Regions from separate parts of the Devosia sp. A369 genome, predicted to be linked through region 1. Evidence: riboswitches for the same ligand, from Rfam matches in the RefSeq annotation. Region 1 holds a riboswitch; the other holds the start of a gene.
The links. Region 1 has a riboswitch for cobalamin ahead of ACX3OZ_RS04585 (CbtB domain-containing protein). Riboswitches for the same ligand answer to the same signal wherever they lie in the genome.
Positions count from the first base shown of each region.

Region 1 (7,388 bases):
GTCTCAAGCATTCGAAAGACGAGTTTCATGCGCATCGTCGCCGGTAAATTTCGCGGTAAGGCCCTCAGCTCGCCTGCCGACGACTCCATCCGCCCCACCGCAGACCGCGTCCGCGAATCGATGTTCAACATCCTCGCCAGCCGCCTTGGTCCGGTATTCGACGGGGTGCGCGTGCTCGACCTGTTCGCCGGCACTGGCGCGCTGGGCTTCGAGGCCCTGTCGCGCGGCGCCAGCCATGTCACCTTCGTCGATATCGGTGCTGAAGCGCGCGGGCTGATCCGCGATCACATCGAAGCCTTCGGGGCAGGAGGCATCACCAAGCTGCTGCGCCGCGACGCCACCGCGTTGGGCACTCCGGGCACCTTTGGTCAGTTCGATCTGGTGTTTCTCGATCCGCCCTATGGTCAGGGCCTGGGCGAACAGGCACTGGCGCATATCGCCGCCAATGGCTGGCTCGCCCCTGGCGCCACGCTGGTATTCGAGGAAAGCGTCGACGCCAAGATCGAAATCCCGGCCGGCTTCACCCTGGAAGACCGCCGCGAATACGGCTCGGCGGCGGTGCATTTCTTGAGTTTTGGGTCGGCCGAATAGGCTAGGCCGCCACGCCACACGCCGCGCATTTGCCGCGGATTTCCATCGTCGTGCGCTCGGCGGTGAAGCCCTTGGCATTGGCCCAGTCGCCCAGCCGTTCCTCGATCACTGCGTCGGTGAATTCATCCACCTTGCCGCAACCGTCACAGATGGCGAAGGCGATCAGCCCCTTGCGGTGGCAATCCGCGTCGGCACAGGCGACGAAGGCGCTGAGCGATTCCAGCCGATGCGCCAGCCCGCGCTCCACCAGCTTGTCCAGCGCCCGATAGACCTGCAACGGCGCGCGCAGCCCATCGCCGCGCAGCCGGTCGAGAATGTCATAGGCGCTCAGCGGCCCCACCGAATGGGTGAGCGCGCCCAGCACCAGGCCCTGATTGCGCGTCAGATCGCTCGGAACATCGTGACTATGTGCCATGGGTTTGCCTCCTGCCGAACAATAGCGTCACTGGTACCGTCAACGACACCAGGAATAACATCAAGGCCATCACCACGATGGACGGCCCCGATGCGGTATCCCATTGCCGCGAGCCGAACAGCCCGCCGACTACGGCGATAGCGCCCAGCACCGCCGCCACCACCGCCATCATTTCCGGCGTGCTGCTGAGCCGCCGCGCGGTTGCGGCCGGGATGATCAACAGCGCGGTGATCAGCAACACGCCGACCAGCTTCATGGCGATGGCGATGACGCTGGCCATCAGGATCATCAGCACCATCCGGCTCGCCTCCGGCCGCAGCCCCTCGGCCTCCGCCAGTTCGGCGCTGACGGTGGAAGCCAGCAGCGGCCGCCAGGCCAGGATCAGAATGGCGAGAATGGCCACCCCGCCGCCATAGATAATGGCGATATCCTCCACCGAGACGGCCAGAATATCCCCGAACAGAAACCCCATCAGATCAATGCGTACGCTGGTGAGGAACCCCACCAGCACCAGCCCCACGGCCAGCGTCGAATGGCTGAGAATGCCGAGCAGCGCATCGGTCGACAATGTCGCCTGCCGTTGCAGCACGATCAGCGCCCCCGCCACCAGGGCCGCCACGGCGAACACGCCCAGCGTCATATTCATCGACAGGATGATGCTCAGCGCCACCCCGAGCAGCGCCGAATGCGCCATGGTGTCGCCGAAATAGGCCATGCGCCGCCACACGACGAAGCAGCCCAGTGGCCCCGCCACCAGCGCCAGCCCCACGCCGGCGATCAGCGCGCGGGAGAAATAATCACCGAACATGGTCATGCTCCGCATGGTCGTGGTGAGCATGGTCATGATCGTGGTGGATATGCCCATCCGCGTCATGCTCATGGTCGTGATGATGCTGGTAGATCGCCAGCGACCCCGCGGCCCGCTCGCCGAACAGCTTGAGATATTCGGGGCTGCGCTTCACCGCCGAGGGCGTGCCCCGGCAGCACACATGGCCATTGAGGCAGATCACCGTGTCGGTCTCGGCCATCACCACATGCAGGTCGTGCGAAATCATCAAGATCCCGCTCCGCGTCGTGTCGCGGATCTGCCGCACCAATTCGTACAGCGCCACCTCGCCGGAAAAATCCACCCCCTGCACCGGCTCGTCCAGCACCAGCAGATCGGGCTTGCGGATCATCGCCCTGGCAAACAGCACGCGCTGGAATTCCCCGCCCGACAGCTCCTGCACGGCCGCCTTGAGCAGCCGCGTCGCGCCTACGGCTTCCAGTGCCGCGTCGATAGCGCTGGGCGAATGCTGCCCGGTCAGCGTCATCAGCCGCTCCACCGTTAGCGGCAGCGTCCAGTCGATGCTCAGCTTCTGCGGCACATAGCCGATGCGCAGCCCCGGTTGGCGCGTCACCGTGCCCATGCTGGGCTTGAGCACGCCGGTCGCCAGCTTGGCGGTGGTGGATTTGCCGGAGCCGTTCGGGCCGATCAGCGTCACGATCTCGCCGCGCGCAATGGTCAGATCCACCCCGCTTACCAGCGTTCGCCCGCCACTGGTTACCCCGGCATTGGTCAGCGTGATCAGCGTTTCTCGCGGCACTGTTGCGCTCATTGCGGTCTCGGTTCTGTCGCACCCTCCCCAAGGGGAGGGACGGGGTGGCAGTCTGTCGTCGTGGCCGGTCGTCGCGAAAAATCTGCACTGACCGGTCTTGACGGCGCTAAATACGTTATAGCATAACATCGCGGCAAGACGTAATAACATAACATATCACGACATCCCAGACCGAAAGTCACGCTGATGCAATTGCTCGCCCCTCTCGCCCTGCTGTCCACGGCCCTGCTCACCACCAGCGCCTGGGCCGCGCCCAGCGTGGTGGCCTCGATCAAGCCGGTGCATTCGCTGGTATCATCGGTGATGGAAGGCGTGGGTGAGCCGACGCTGATCGTCAAAGGCGCTGCCTCGCCGCATAGCTACGCCCTCAAGCCCTCCGACGCCGGCGCGCTCGAGGCCGCCGATATCGTGTTCTGGACCGGCCACGGCATGGAGATGTTTCTCGCCGATGCGCTGGTCACCCTTGCCGGCGGCGCAACGGTCGTTGAACTCGCCGACGCCCCGGGCATCACCCTGCTGCCGGTGCGCGAAGGCGGCGCATTTGACGCCCACAGCCACGAGGAGCATGGCGACCACGAAGATGAGCATGCAGAGCATGAGGCGCATGAGGAACATGGCGAAGGCGACATGCATTTCTGGCTCGATCCGCAGAACGCCGCGCTGATGGTCACCCAGATTGCCGCCACCCTGTCAGAGGTCGATCCGGAGAATGCCGGCACCTATGCCGCCAATGCCGCAACGACCATCGCCGGCCTCGACGCCCTCGAAGCCGAACTCACCGCCACGCTGGCGCCGGTCGCCGACCGCCCTTTCGTGGTGTTTCACGATGCCTATCAATATTTCGAGACCCGCTTCGGCCTGACCCTGGCCGGCTCGGTCACTGTGACGCCGGATGTGATGCCCGGCGCCGCGCGGATTGATGAACTCAAGGCCCGGGTCGCCGAACTGGGCGCCACCTGCGTCTTCGCCGAACCCAATTTCCCGCCCAGCATCATCGCCGCCATCACCGAAGGCAGCGCCGCCAAGGCGGGCACGCTCGATCCAGAGGGCAGTGCGTTGGACGCCGGGGTGGAGCTTTACCCCAATCTGCTACGCGGGTTGGCGGCTGATATGGTGGATTGCTTGAAGTAGATCCTCGGAGCTCCCACCACGGTGTCATCCCGGCCTCGAGCCGGGGCCCATCTTGAGATCTCAGGATGGGCCCCGGCTCGAGGCCGGGGTGACACCGAGAGTGTGGTTACGGCAGTGGCTATCAACAGCCCCTACTTCAACGGCCCCTTGAAGATGAAAAACGCCCCCAGCCCGATCAGCACGAAGCCGACGCCGTGGTTCAGCGTCAGCTTTTCGCCGAAATAGAACACCGTGAACACGGCGAAGACCGAGAGGGAAATCACCTCCTGGATGGTCTTGAGTTCGGAGGGCGAATAGACCGCGCCGCCGATCCGGTTGGCCGGCACCGCCAGCCAATATTCGAAAAACGCGATGCCCCAACTGATCAGCACCGCTATCCACAGCGCCGAACTTGGCCATTTCAGATGGCCATACCAGGCAAAGGTCATGAAGATGTTGGAAGCGAGCAGCAGCCCGATGGGCGCCAGGGTGGCGACGTTGAAGCCCAAGGCTTCCTCCTAAAGACGACTGCTCTTCACTACCCGCTGTGTCATTGTCGCGAAAGCGGCAACCTGCGTTTTTTAGCGGTGGTGAGAGCGCCGGTCAGCGTCGATGCTTGGTGGGTTGCTCAAGCCCGTACAGATCGTCATGCAGGGAATCCATGCGGTCCTTCAATGCGGTCTGCGCATCATAGACGCCGCGATTGTAGTAATAGGCGCCCATCTTGTCGGCAAAGAAGGCCATCAACATCTCGGCTGGGATCGCCCCGATGTCCTGATCGAGATCGTTGCGGAAGTAATCCTGGATTTCGGCGACGATGGCCTTGGTTTCCTCGCGGCTGAATTTGATGGGCTTCATGTGTCCAATCTCCTGAGACCTGTTGGATCGGGTTCTAGTGTGAGTCGATGCTGCCTTGGGGCGGCAAATCAGCCCGCAGGGGTTCCCCGCGGGCTTGACCCGGCGGCGGTTTTCCTAGCAACGGCGACCTGACGTTGCACTTCGCGCCATTTGGTGGCACACCAGACCTGTGTTGGTTCCCGAAGGCCGTTGAGCCGGAGGGATACCCAGCCTGAAGCCCAAGGCGGCAGGCTAGAAAAGGGAACACGGTGCGACGTACCCATCAGGGCGCAAAACCGTGGCTGCCCCCGCAACTGTAAGCGGTGCGTGCCCTCTCATGCCACTGGCGAAAGCCGGGAAGGCGAGGGCACTATCTCCACCGCGAAGCCAGGAGACCTGCCAACACGCGAGCCGGGCTCAACGCCCAATAACTATTCCGCGCACGGAGGGTGCTGCCATGAATACTGCGACCACTACCTCGACTGGCCTCCAGTCGCTCTCGATTTCCCAGCGTCTCATTGCCGGTTCGCTGGCGCTCATGCTTGGTCTGACCCTGCTGGTCGGCACCGGCTTTGCCGGCGATTTCCGCCTGCATAACGGCGCCCACGACACCCGCCACGCCATGGGTTTCCCCTGCCACTAAGGCAGACCACGAGAGAATAATCATGATCCGCAATTTGTTTGCCGCTGCGATTTTCGCAGCGCTGGCCGCTGGCCTATTGACGGCCGCGATCCAGCATTTCCGCGTCACCCCGCTGATCCTGCATGCCGAAACCTTCGAGGGCGACGGCGGCCATAGCCACGGCGACGCCACCGAAGAACACAGCCATGACGCTGCCGCCGCCGAGGCCGAGGCAGTGGAGGAATGGGCGCCGCAGGACGGCTTTGAGCGCACCGCTTACACCACGCTCGCCACGGTGCTCGCCGCCGCCGGCTTCGCGCTGGTCATCGGCGCCGTCTCGATGTTCGCCAATATCCCGATCACCTTCGCCAACGGCTTCCTCTGGGGCATTGCCGGCTTCATCACCTTCTCGCTGGCGCCGGCCTATGGCCTCGCCCCCGAATTGCCCGGCATGCCCGCCGCTGAAGTCTTCCCCCGCCAGCTCTGGTGGGCCGGCACGGCGCTGGCCACCGGCGCGGCGTGCCTGCTGCTGGCCAAGACCCGCGCCGGCTGGGCTTTTGCCGTTGCCGCGGCGTTGGTCGTCATCCCCCACATCATCGGCGCGCCCGTCGGTCCCGATGAGCCGAGCGCCGTCCCCGCCCATCTCGCCACCGAATTTGCCGCCATCACTTTGGGCACCTCGCTGGTGTTCTGGCTGGTGCTGACCACGGTGTTCGGCAAGCTCAATGATGTTTTCGCTGCTCGCAGCACTAATCTGGTTGGAGCCCGCGCATGACCACCAAAATCCCCACCACCGTCATCACCGGCTTCCTCGGCGCCGGCAAAACCACCCTCGTCCGCCACCTGCTGGCCCACGCCCCCAAGGGCAAGCGCATCGCCCTGATCATCAATGAATTCGGTGATCTCGGTGTCGACAAGGACATCCTTGCCGGTTGCGGCGACGACACCTGCCGCGAAGAGGATATGGTGGAACTGTCCAATGGCTGCATCTGCTGCACCGTGGCCGATGAGTTCATTCCCACCATGCAGGCGCTGCTCGCCCGCCCGGACAAGTTCGATCACATCGTCATCGAAACCTCTGGTCTGGCTTTGCCCCAGCCGCTGATCCGCGCCTTCAACTGGCCGGAAATCAAGGCCCAGGTCACCATTGACGGCATCGTCACCGTCGCCGACGCCTCGGCGCTGGCCGAAGGGCGTTTCGCCTCCGACGAAGCCGCCATCGACGTGCTGCGCCGGCAGGACGAGATGCTCGACCACGAAACCCCGCTGGGCGAATTGTTCGAGGACCAGCTCTCGGTCGCCGATCTGGTGATCCTCAACAAGACCGATCTGGTCGATGCGGAAACGCTGGCCAAGGTGGAAGCCAATCTGCGCGCCGAACTGCGCCCCGGCGTCGGCCTGCTGCATGCCCGCAACGGTCATGTCGATATCGCGGCGCTGCTCGGCATGGGCATGGGCAGCGAGGACGACATTGCCAATCGCCCCAGCCACCACGAGCTGGAGCATGGCGGGGAAACCCACGAGCATGACGATTTCGACAGTTTTTCCATTCGCCTGCAATCGGTTAGCGGCAAGGACGAATTGCTGGCGGTGATCGAAAAGACCATCCGCGAGCATGACGTGCTGCGCCTCAAGGGCTTTGCCGCCATTCCCGGCGCCGCTGCCCGTCTGGCGATCCAGGCCGTCGGCCCGCGCGTTACCGCCTATTTCGACCGCCCGTGGAAAGACGGCGAAGTGCGCGACACCGCGCTGGTGGTGATCGGTGAGCAACCGCTCGACCGGGCTGCCATCACGGCCAGCCTCAATCAGGCCGCTGCCGTCGCGGCCTGAGATAAAAAGGCCTGACGCAACATGCACTTACTCTCCGCCCAGGCCGGGGCCATCCAGCAGGAAGGCGAGGCCATCGACCTCGCCCAGCGCCCCGGCGCGCTGGTGTTTGCCTCCTCGGCCGACAGCGAATTGGCCATGCTGGCCGGCGCTGCCGACCGGGCGGGGGAGGGTGAAATGCGCCTCGCCAACACGCTGCGCCTGTCCAATAATCTGTCGGTCGATCTATGGCTGGAGCAGACTGTTGCGCATGCCAAACTGGTCGTGCTGCGGCTGATCGGCGGCGCGGCCTATTTCCAATATGGCGTCGACGAGCTGACGGCATTGTGCAGCAACCGCAAGATTCCGCTGGTTTTGCTGCCCGGCGACGCCAACCCCGATCCGATCC
Region 1 covers NZ_JBTMWV010000002.1:217,481-224,868, forward strand. The annotation lists gene rsmD (16S rRNA (guanine(966)-N(2))-methyltransferase RsmD) at 28-591, shown strand; gene ACX3OZ_RS04555 (Fur family transcriptional regulator) at 593-1,006, opposite strand; gene ACX3OZ_RS04560 (metal ABC transporter permease) at 996-1,814, opposite strand; gene znuC (zinc ABC transporter ATP-binding protein ZnuC) at 1,804-2,604, opposite strand; gene ACX3OZ_RS04570 (zinc ABC transporter substrate-binding protein) at 2,791-3,735, shown strand; gene ACX3OZ_RS04575 (DMT family protein) at 3,867-4,223, opposite strand; gene ACX3OZ_RS04580 (DUF2164 domain-containing protein) at 4,318-4,572, opposite strand; cobalamin riboswitch at 4,729-4,969, shown strand; gene ACX3OZ_RS04585 (CbtB domain-containing protein) at 5,009-5,194, shown strand; gene ACX3OZ_RS04590 (CbtA family protein) at 5,217-5,948, shown strand; gene cobW (cobalamin biosynthesis protein CobW) at 5,945-7,003, shown strand; gene cobN (cobaltochelatase subunit CobN) at 7,025-7,388, shown strand, end outside.

Region 2 (7,388 bases), on a different contig from region 1:
ACTCAGCCGTGGCGAAGCCCTGATCGCCGAGACCGTGCGCCTCGAAGAAGGCCGCTTCCTCAAGACGCTGGGGCGCGGCCTGCAGATCCTGGCCGACGAGACCAAGGAAATGGGTGAGGGCGCAGTGCTCGACGGCGCCAGCGCCTTCAAGCTCTACGACACCTATGGCTTCCCGCTCGACCTGACCGAGGATGCATTGCGCCTGCGCGGCATTACCGTCGATCAGCCGGGCTTTGATTCCGCCATGGCCGCCCAGAAGGCGGAAGCCCGCAAGAGCTGGTCGGGTTCGGGCGAAGCTGCCACCGACACCGTTTGGTATGGTCTGGCCGACAAGTTCGGTCCCACCGAATTCCTCGGCTACGAGACCGAGACCGCCGAAGGCGAGGTCAAGGCGCTGCTCAGGGACGGCAAGGAAGTCGATGCCCTCGCCACCGGCGAGGAAGGCTTTGTCGTGCTCAATCAGACGCCGTTTTATGGCGAGAGCGGCGGTCAGGTCGGCGATAGCGGCGTGATCCAGGGCGAGGGCGTCACCGCCACCGTCATCGACACGCAGAAATTCCACGGCGTCTTTGCCCATAAGGTTCGTGTCACCGCCGGCAGCCTCAAGCTGGGCCAGCCGTTGACGCTGCTGGTCGATCCGGAGCGCCGCGGCGCCATCCGCAGCAATCACTCGGCCACCCATCTGCTGCATGAGGCGCTGCGCCTGGTGCTGGGCGATCACGTCGCCCAGAAGGGCTCGATGGTTTCGGCCGATCGCCTGCGCTTCGACTTCGTCCACACCAAGCCGGTCACCGAGCAGGAAATGGCGCAGGTGGAAGACATCGCCAACGCCATCGTGCTGCAGAACACCCCGGTCGAAACCCGCCTGATGGGCGTCGAGGAAGCCAAGGAATCGGGCGCGCGCGCCCTGTTCGGCGAAAAATACGGCGATGAAGTGCGCGTTGTCGCCATGGGCCTGCCCACCGGCAACGGGTTGGGCTGGTCGGTGGAATTGTGCGGCGGCACCCATGTGCGCCGCACCGGCGATATCGGGCTGGTCTCCATCGTCGCCGAAAGCGCTGTCGGCGCCGGCGTGCGCCGCATCGAGGCGCTGACCGGCAAGGCAGCGCGCCATCGCGGCAATAACAATGTGGCCATCGTCAATGCGGCGGCGGGCCTGCTGCGCTCCGGCAGCCATGAAGTGCTCGACCGGATTGGGGCACTGCAGGATAATATCAAGAAGATCGAGCGCGAACTGACCGATGCCCGCAAGAAGCTGGCGCTGGGTGGCGGCACCGGTTCGGGCGCCTCGGCCGCAGCCGATGAGACGGTCAACGGGGTGACCTATGTGGGCCGCACCGTCGAAGGCATCCTGGCCAAGGACGTCAAGGGCCTGGTCGATAGCGAAAAGCAGCGCATCGGCTCGGGCGTCGTCACCGTCGTGCTCAAGGGCGACGATGGCAAGGGCACCGTGGCTATCGGCGTCACCGATGATCTGACGTCGCGCTACGCCGCCGGCACGCTGATCAAACTGGCGACGGCAGCTTTGGGTGGGCAGGGCGGCGGCGGTCGTCCAGACATGGCCCAGGGCGGCGGACCGGATGGCTCCAAGGCCGCCGAGGCCATCGCCGCCGTGCGCGACGCGCTCTAGACAACAAAAAAATCCCCGCGAAAGCGGGGATTTTCGTTTCTGGGTCTAAAGCCCGGTGCGGAAGAAGAACAGCCGCGGCTTCCAGACGATCTTCATCTTGTCGGTCAGGACGTTCGCCAGCCCCGCCGCCAGCACGATGAGCATGCCGACCACGGCCACCCAGTCGGGGAATTCGCCATAGAAGGCGGCGCCCAGAATGATTGCCCAGATCAGCTGGCTATATTGCACCGGGGCGATCAGATTGGCCGGGGTGACCTTGGTCGCCTGGATGATCAGCATGCCGCCAATGCCGCCAAACATGCCGATGATCAGGAAGATGGCCAGCTGTTCCCAGCTGGGCCAGACGAAGCTGGGCAGCATCAGCACGAAATTGAACACCAGCGAATAGAGCGCCAAAATTCCCATGATGCTGATCCGCCGCTCGGTCGGCGCGATGTGGCGCAGGATGATCGTGGTCATTGAGCCGAATACGACCCCGGCCGCCGCCGCCAGATGCCCCAGCTCGAGCGCCCGGACCCCGGGCCGGATGACCAGCAGCACGCCGAGAAACCCGACAAGCAGCAGCGCCCAGCGCAGCCGGCGCACATGCTCCTTGAGCACCAGAACCGACAGGGCGGTCACCAGCATCGGGGTCATGAAGGCGATGGCATAGGTATCGGCGAAGGGGATGTGGGTGAAGGCATACATCACGCAGGCGGTGCCGCAGATGGCGGTGACGCAGCGCAGTTGCAACAGGTATTTGTGCTTGAGATGAAACATCTCGCGCCAGCGCTCGTGGCGGTTGATCAACACCAGCGGCACCATCGAAAACGATGTGGTGAAGAACGCGATTTCGAACACCGAAATGCCGGGACCTATGCCCTTGATCAAAGCGTCGGCGAGCGAAAAAATGGCATAGGCCAGAAAGGCGAGCAGGACGCCGGTCGGCATCGCAACATCCAAAATAAGAGAAAATATTCAGGCAGTACATTCTACCATACAAAGCATTTCCGAGTCCGTCGACGCGGTGGGAGCCTCTGGCTGAACTATATTTCAGGCGGTGTATTTCGCTGATCTAGATGGGCACGATAGGCGGCAAGCGGCACTAACGCGCGGCGAAGGCCGGGCCGATGGTTTCGATACGGTTGGTCCACACATAGCCGGCAAAGCTGGCGGGCAGCTGGGCCAGCTGCTCCAGCGTGTCGATGCCGGCCGTGCCGGGATCGCCGGCCGCATAGGGCCCGAGCAGGATCACCTCGCTGCCGGCATCGCGGATGCGCTCAAGGAACAGATTGGGCCAGCCCCAGAGGAATGGCGCGGCGTTGAGCGGCACCATCACCTTGGTGTCGCGGCAGGCAGGGGGCATATAGCCGCTCCAGCCCAGCCCGACATATTGCGCCAGACAATCGACCAGCCCCTTGCGCGACCACACCGCCAGCCCGTCGATCAGGTCAGCAGCGCGGGGCGACGCGCCAACTGGCGTTGAACACATAGATCGCCGCTGCCAGCACCAGCAAAGCCAGCAGAATACGCCGCAACCAACCCATCCAAACTGTCCCTCGAAAGCCCCGCTGCACCCTTGGCAGCTATTGGGGTTGAATTGAGGCACCTTGCCACGTCCCGGCGAATCCCGCATCACTGGCCGCGATGGTTCCCGCTGCCTTCACCGGCAATGGGATTAAAAGGGAACACGGTGCGACGTACCCATTAGGGCGCAAGACCGTGGCTGCCCCCGCAACTGTGAGCGGATAGCGACACCGGGAATACCACTGGCCGTAAGGCTGGGAAGGTCCGGCGCCGCAGTGACCCGCGAGCCAGGAGACCTGCCGTCATCATTTCCTTTCAACCCGGCCGGGGTGTGCCGCGGGAGACGATGATGACCAGTTGCTGCAAAATCGCTGCTTGCCCACTGCTCGGATCGCCCGTGCCCCTTTGCCGTTTGGCGGAGGTTGCCCATGGCATCCGGCGATATTTCGGCTGAGCGCTTCACTGGCAAGCAGCCGGCCCGTCTCGACATCGATAATCTCATTTGGGGCGCGGTCCATGGCCAGCCCATCATCGGCCCGCTGTCGCTGACGGTCGGGGCCGGCGAAATGCTGGCGCTGGTCGGTCCCAATGGCGCCGGCAAATCGAGCCTGCTGCGCTGCCTCTATCGCTATCACCGGCCAAGCAGCGGGATCGTTCGGCTTGATGGTGCCGACATCTGGTCGCTGCCGGCCAAGGGCGTGGCGCGTCGTGTCGCCACCGTGCTGCAGGAACCGGCCAGTGATTTTGGCCTGACCGTCGCGGAAATTGTCGAGCTGGGCCTGTCGCCGCATCGCGGCGGTTGGGGCACCGATCACGGCGATTATGAAGCCGTCGAGGCCGTGCTGGCGCTGATGGAACTGACGCATCTCGCGCCGCGCGATCTGGCCACGCTGTCGGGTGGTGAACGCCAAAGAGTGATGATTGCCCGTGCCTTACTGCAACAGCCTGATCTTCTGATTCTGGACGAGCCGACCAATCACCTCGATATCCGCCACCAGCTCGAAGTGCTCGCGCTGCTGAGCCGGCTGGACTGCACCGTTATCGTCTCGCTGCATGATCTCGCGCTGGCCTCGTCGCATGCCGATCGGGTGCTGCTGCTCGACCACGGCCAAGTCGCCGCCATCGGCGCGCCGACCGAGGTGCTCAGCCAATCCACCATTCGCGCGGCCTTCGCCGTCGAAACCCTGCTCGACGCCCACCCGGCCACCGGCCGGCCGCGGCTCAGCTTCTACCTTCCCAACCAGCTCCAGGAGTGACTCTGATGCGTCTTGTCCTTGCCTTCGCCGCGCTTGCCGCCGCCAGCACGCCGGCCCTTGCTGTCGGCTATCCCGTGACGGTGCAAAGCTGCAATCGCGACGTGACCTTTGAGGCCGCGCCGCAGCGCGCCGTTTCCAACGACGTCAACCTCACCGAGATGATGCTGGCGCTCGGCCTCACCGACCATATGGTCGGCTATACCGGCGTGTCCGGCTGGAAGACGCTGGACGCCAGCCTGCGCGAGGGCGTGGCCGAATTGCCCGAACTGGCGCCGGAATATCCGAGCCGGGAAGTGCTGCTCGGCGCCGATACCGACTTCCTCTTCGCCGGCTGGAATTACGGCATGCGGGTCGGCGGCGAAGTGACCCCGGAGACCTTGGCTCCGTTCGGTATCGCCGTTTACGAACTCACCGAGAGCTGCATCCACATCATGGAGAAGCCCAAGGCGTCGATGGATGATTTCTACGCCGACCTGCTCAATCTCGGCACCATCTTCGACGTTGCCGATCGCGCTGCCGGGCTGGTCACCGGCTACAAGCAGGAATTGGTCGATTTCCAGGCCAGCCTGCCGGCGCTCGCGGCCCCGGTATCGGTGTTCGTCTATGACTCGGGCGAGGACAAGCCCTTCACCGCTGGCCGCTATGGCATGCCCACGGCGCTGATCGAAGCGGCGGGCGGTAGCAATATCATGGCTGATGTGGCCTCAAACTGGGTCGAGATCGGCTGGGAGCCGGTGATCGAGCGCAATCCCGAAGTCATCGTCATCGTCAATTATGGCGAGGTGAGTGCCGAGCAGAAGATCGCCTTCATGCAGTCCAATCCGGCCTTCGCCGCCATTCCTGCGGTCGCCAATAACCGCTTCGTGGTGCTCGAATATGTCGAGGCCACGCCGGGCCCCCGCAATATCGCGGCCATCAAGCGGCTCGCCACCGCGTTCCGGGAGTAGGTCGTGTCGCACCGCCATCTCGTCACCGGCCGCCGCCATGCGGCGATCCACTGGATGCCAGCCCTCATCGTGGGGCTGGTCCTCCTGCTCATCCTCACCATGTCGGTGGCGGTCGGGGCAGGGGCGGTGCCCATTCCCGTCGAAACCGTCTGGCGCATCATCGCCTCGAAAATCATGCCGGGCAGCGTCGTCCCTGACTGGACTTCGGGCCGCGAGAATATCGTCTGGGAGGTGCGCCTGCCGCGTATCGTGCTCGGCGCCATTGTCGGGGCGAGTCTGGCCGTGGTCGGTGCGGCGCTGCAATCGGTGACCCGCAATCCGCTGGCCGATCCGCATCTGCTCGGCATTTCCTCCGGCGCGGCCTTCGGGGCGATCATCGTGCTGCTGCATACCGGCATGTTCCTCGGGCTGATCACCGTGCCGCTCTTCGCCTTTGTCGGGGCGCTAGTGGCCACTGGCCTGGTGTTGGCCGTGTCCAATCTCACCCGGTCGCAAAGCGCCGGCCGGCTGGTGCTGGCCGGGGTCGCCGTCAGCTTCATCATCACCTCGGCGGGGAATCTGTTCATCTTCCTCGGCGACCCGCGCGCTGCCCATACCGTAGTATTCTGGATGCTGGGCGGGCTAGGCCTCGCCCAATGGCCGCAATTGCCATTCCCGCTGGCGGCGCTGGTAGTGTGCGGCGGCTATCTGCTGTTCCGCGCCCGCGATCTCAATGCCATGACGCTGGGTGATGAAAGCGCCACCACGCTGGGCCTGGCGGCAGGTCGCTTCCGGCTCATCGTCTTTGTCGTCTGCGCCCTGCTGACCGGCTCGGCCGTGGCCTTCTCGGGCGTCATCGCCTTTGTCGGGCTGATGATCCCTCATATCGTGCGCATGGGCGTCGGCGGCGACTATCGCCGGGTGCTGCCGCTCTCGGCGCTGGTTGGGGCCATCTTCCTCGTCCTCGCCGACATCGCCGCCCGCACGCTGATGCCGCCGCAGGACATGCCCATCGGCGTGCTCACCGGCGTCATTGGCGGGCTGTTCTTCGTCGGCCTGCTGCGCTGGCGCAAGAGTGGGGCGGAGTAAACAAAAAGGCCGGGTCACATGGACCCGGCCTTTAAATTCTCGGCAGCCAGACGGGCTTAGGCCGACATGGCCTTCTGCAGGTTCAGGTCGATGGCGTCGAGGAAGCCGATGGTCGACAGCCACGGCTGATCCGGGCCGACCAGCAGCGACAGATCCTTGGTCATCTTGCCTTCTTCGATGGTGTCGACGACGACCTTCTCGAGAGTCAGGGCAAACTTGGCCAGCGCCTCGTTGTCGTCCAGCTTGGCGCGGTGGGCGAGGCCACGCGTCCAGGCGAAGATCGACGCGGTCGAGTTGGTGGAGGTTTCCTTGCCCTGCTGATGCTGGCGGTAGTGACGGGTCACCGTGCCGTGGGCGGCTTCGGATTCGACGATCTTGCCATCGGGCGTGGCCAGCACCGAGGTCATCAGGCCGAGCGAGCCAAAACCCTGCGCCACGATGTCGGACTGCACGTCGCCGTCATAGTTCTTGCAGGCCCAGACGTAGCCGCCGGACCACTTGAGGGCGGAAGCGACCATGTCGTCGATCAGGCGGTGCTCGTACCAGATCTTGGCAGCTTCGAACTTTTCCTTGAACTCGGCTTCGTAGATCTCCTGGAAGATATCCTTGAAGCGGCCGTCATAGACCTTGAGGATGGTGTTCTTGGTGGAGAGATACACCGGCACGCCGCGGGCGAGGCCGTAGTTGAAGCTCGAATAGGCGAAGTCGCGGATCGAATCGTCGAGGTTGTACATGGCCATGGCCACGCCAGCGCCCGGCGCCTGGTACACCTCGTGCTCGATGACCTTGCCATCTTCGCCGGTGAACTTGATCGTCAGCGTGCCCTTGCCGGGGAAGGTGAAGTCGGTGGCGCGGTACTGGTCGCCGAAAGCGTGACGGCCGACGATGATCGGCTGGGTCCAGCCGGGCACCAGACGCGGCACGTTCTTGCAGATGATGGGTTCGCGGAAGATCACGCCGCCCAGAATGTTGCGGATGGTG
Region 2 covers NZ_JBTMWV010000001.1:417,455-424,842, reverse strand. The annotation lists gene alaS (alanine--tRNA ligase) at 1-1,630, shown strand, start outside; gene ACX3OZ_RS02195 (DMT family transporter) at 1,676-2,560, opposite strand; gene ACX3OZ_RS02190 (PI-PLC domain-containing protein) at 2,715-3,101, opposite strand; cobalamin riboswitch at 3,241-3,454, shown strand; gene ACX3OZ_RS02185 (ABC transporter ATP-binding protein) at 3,565-4,392, shown strand; gene ACX3OZ_RS02180 (ABC transporter substrate-binding protein) at 4,398-5,339, shown strand; gene ACX3OZ_RS02175 (FecCD family ABC transporter permease) at 5,394-6,407, shown strand; gene ACX3OZ_RS02170 (NADP-dependent isocitrate dehydrogenase) at 6,464-7,388, opposite strand, start outside.
Region 2: another riboswitch for cobalamin. It lies ahead of ACX3OZ_RS02185 (ABC transporter ATP-binding protein); the one in region 1 lies ahead of ACX3OZ_RS04585 (CbtB domain-containing protein).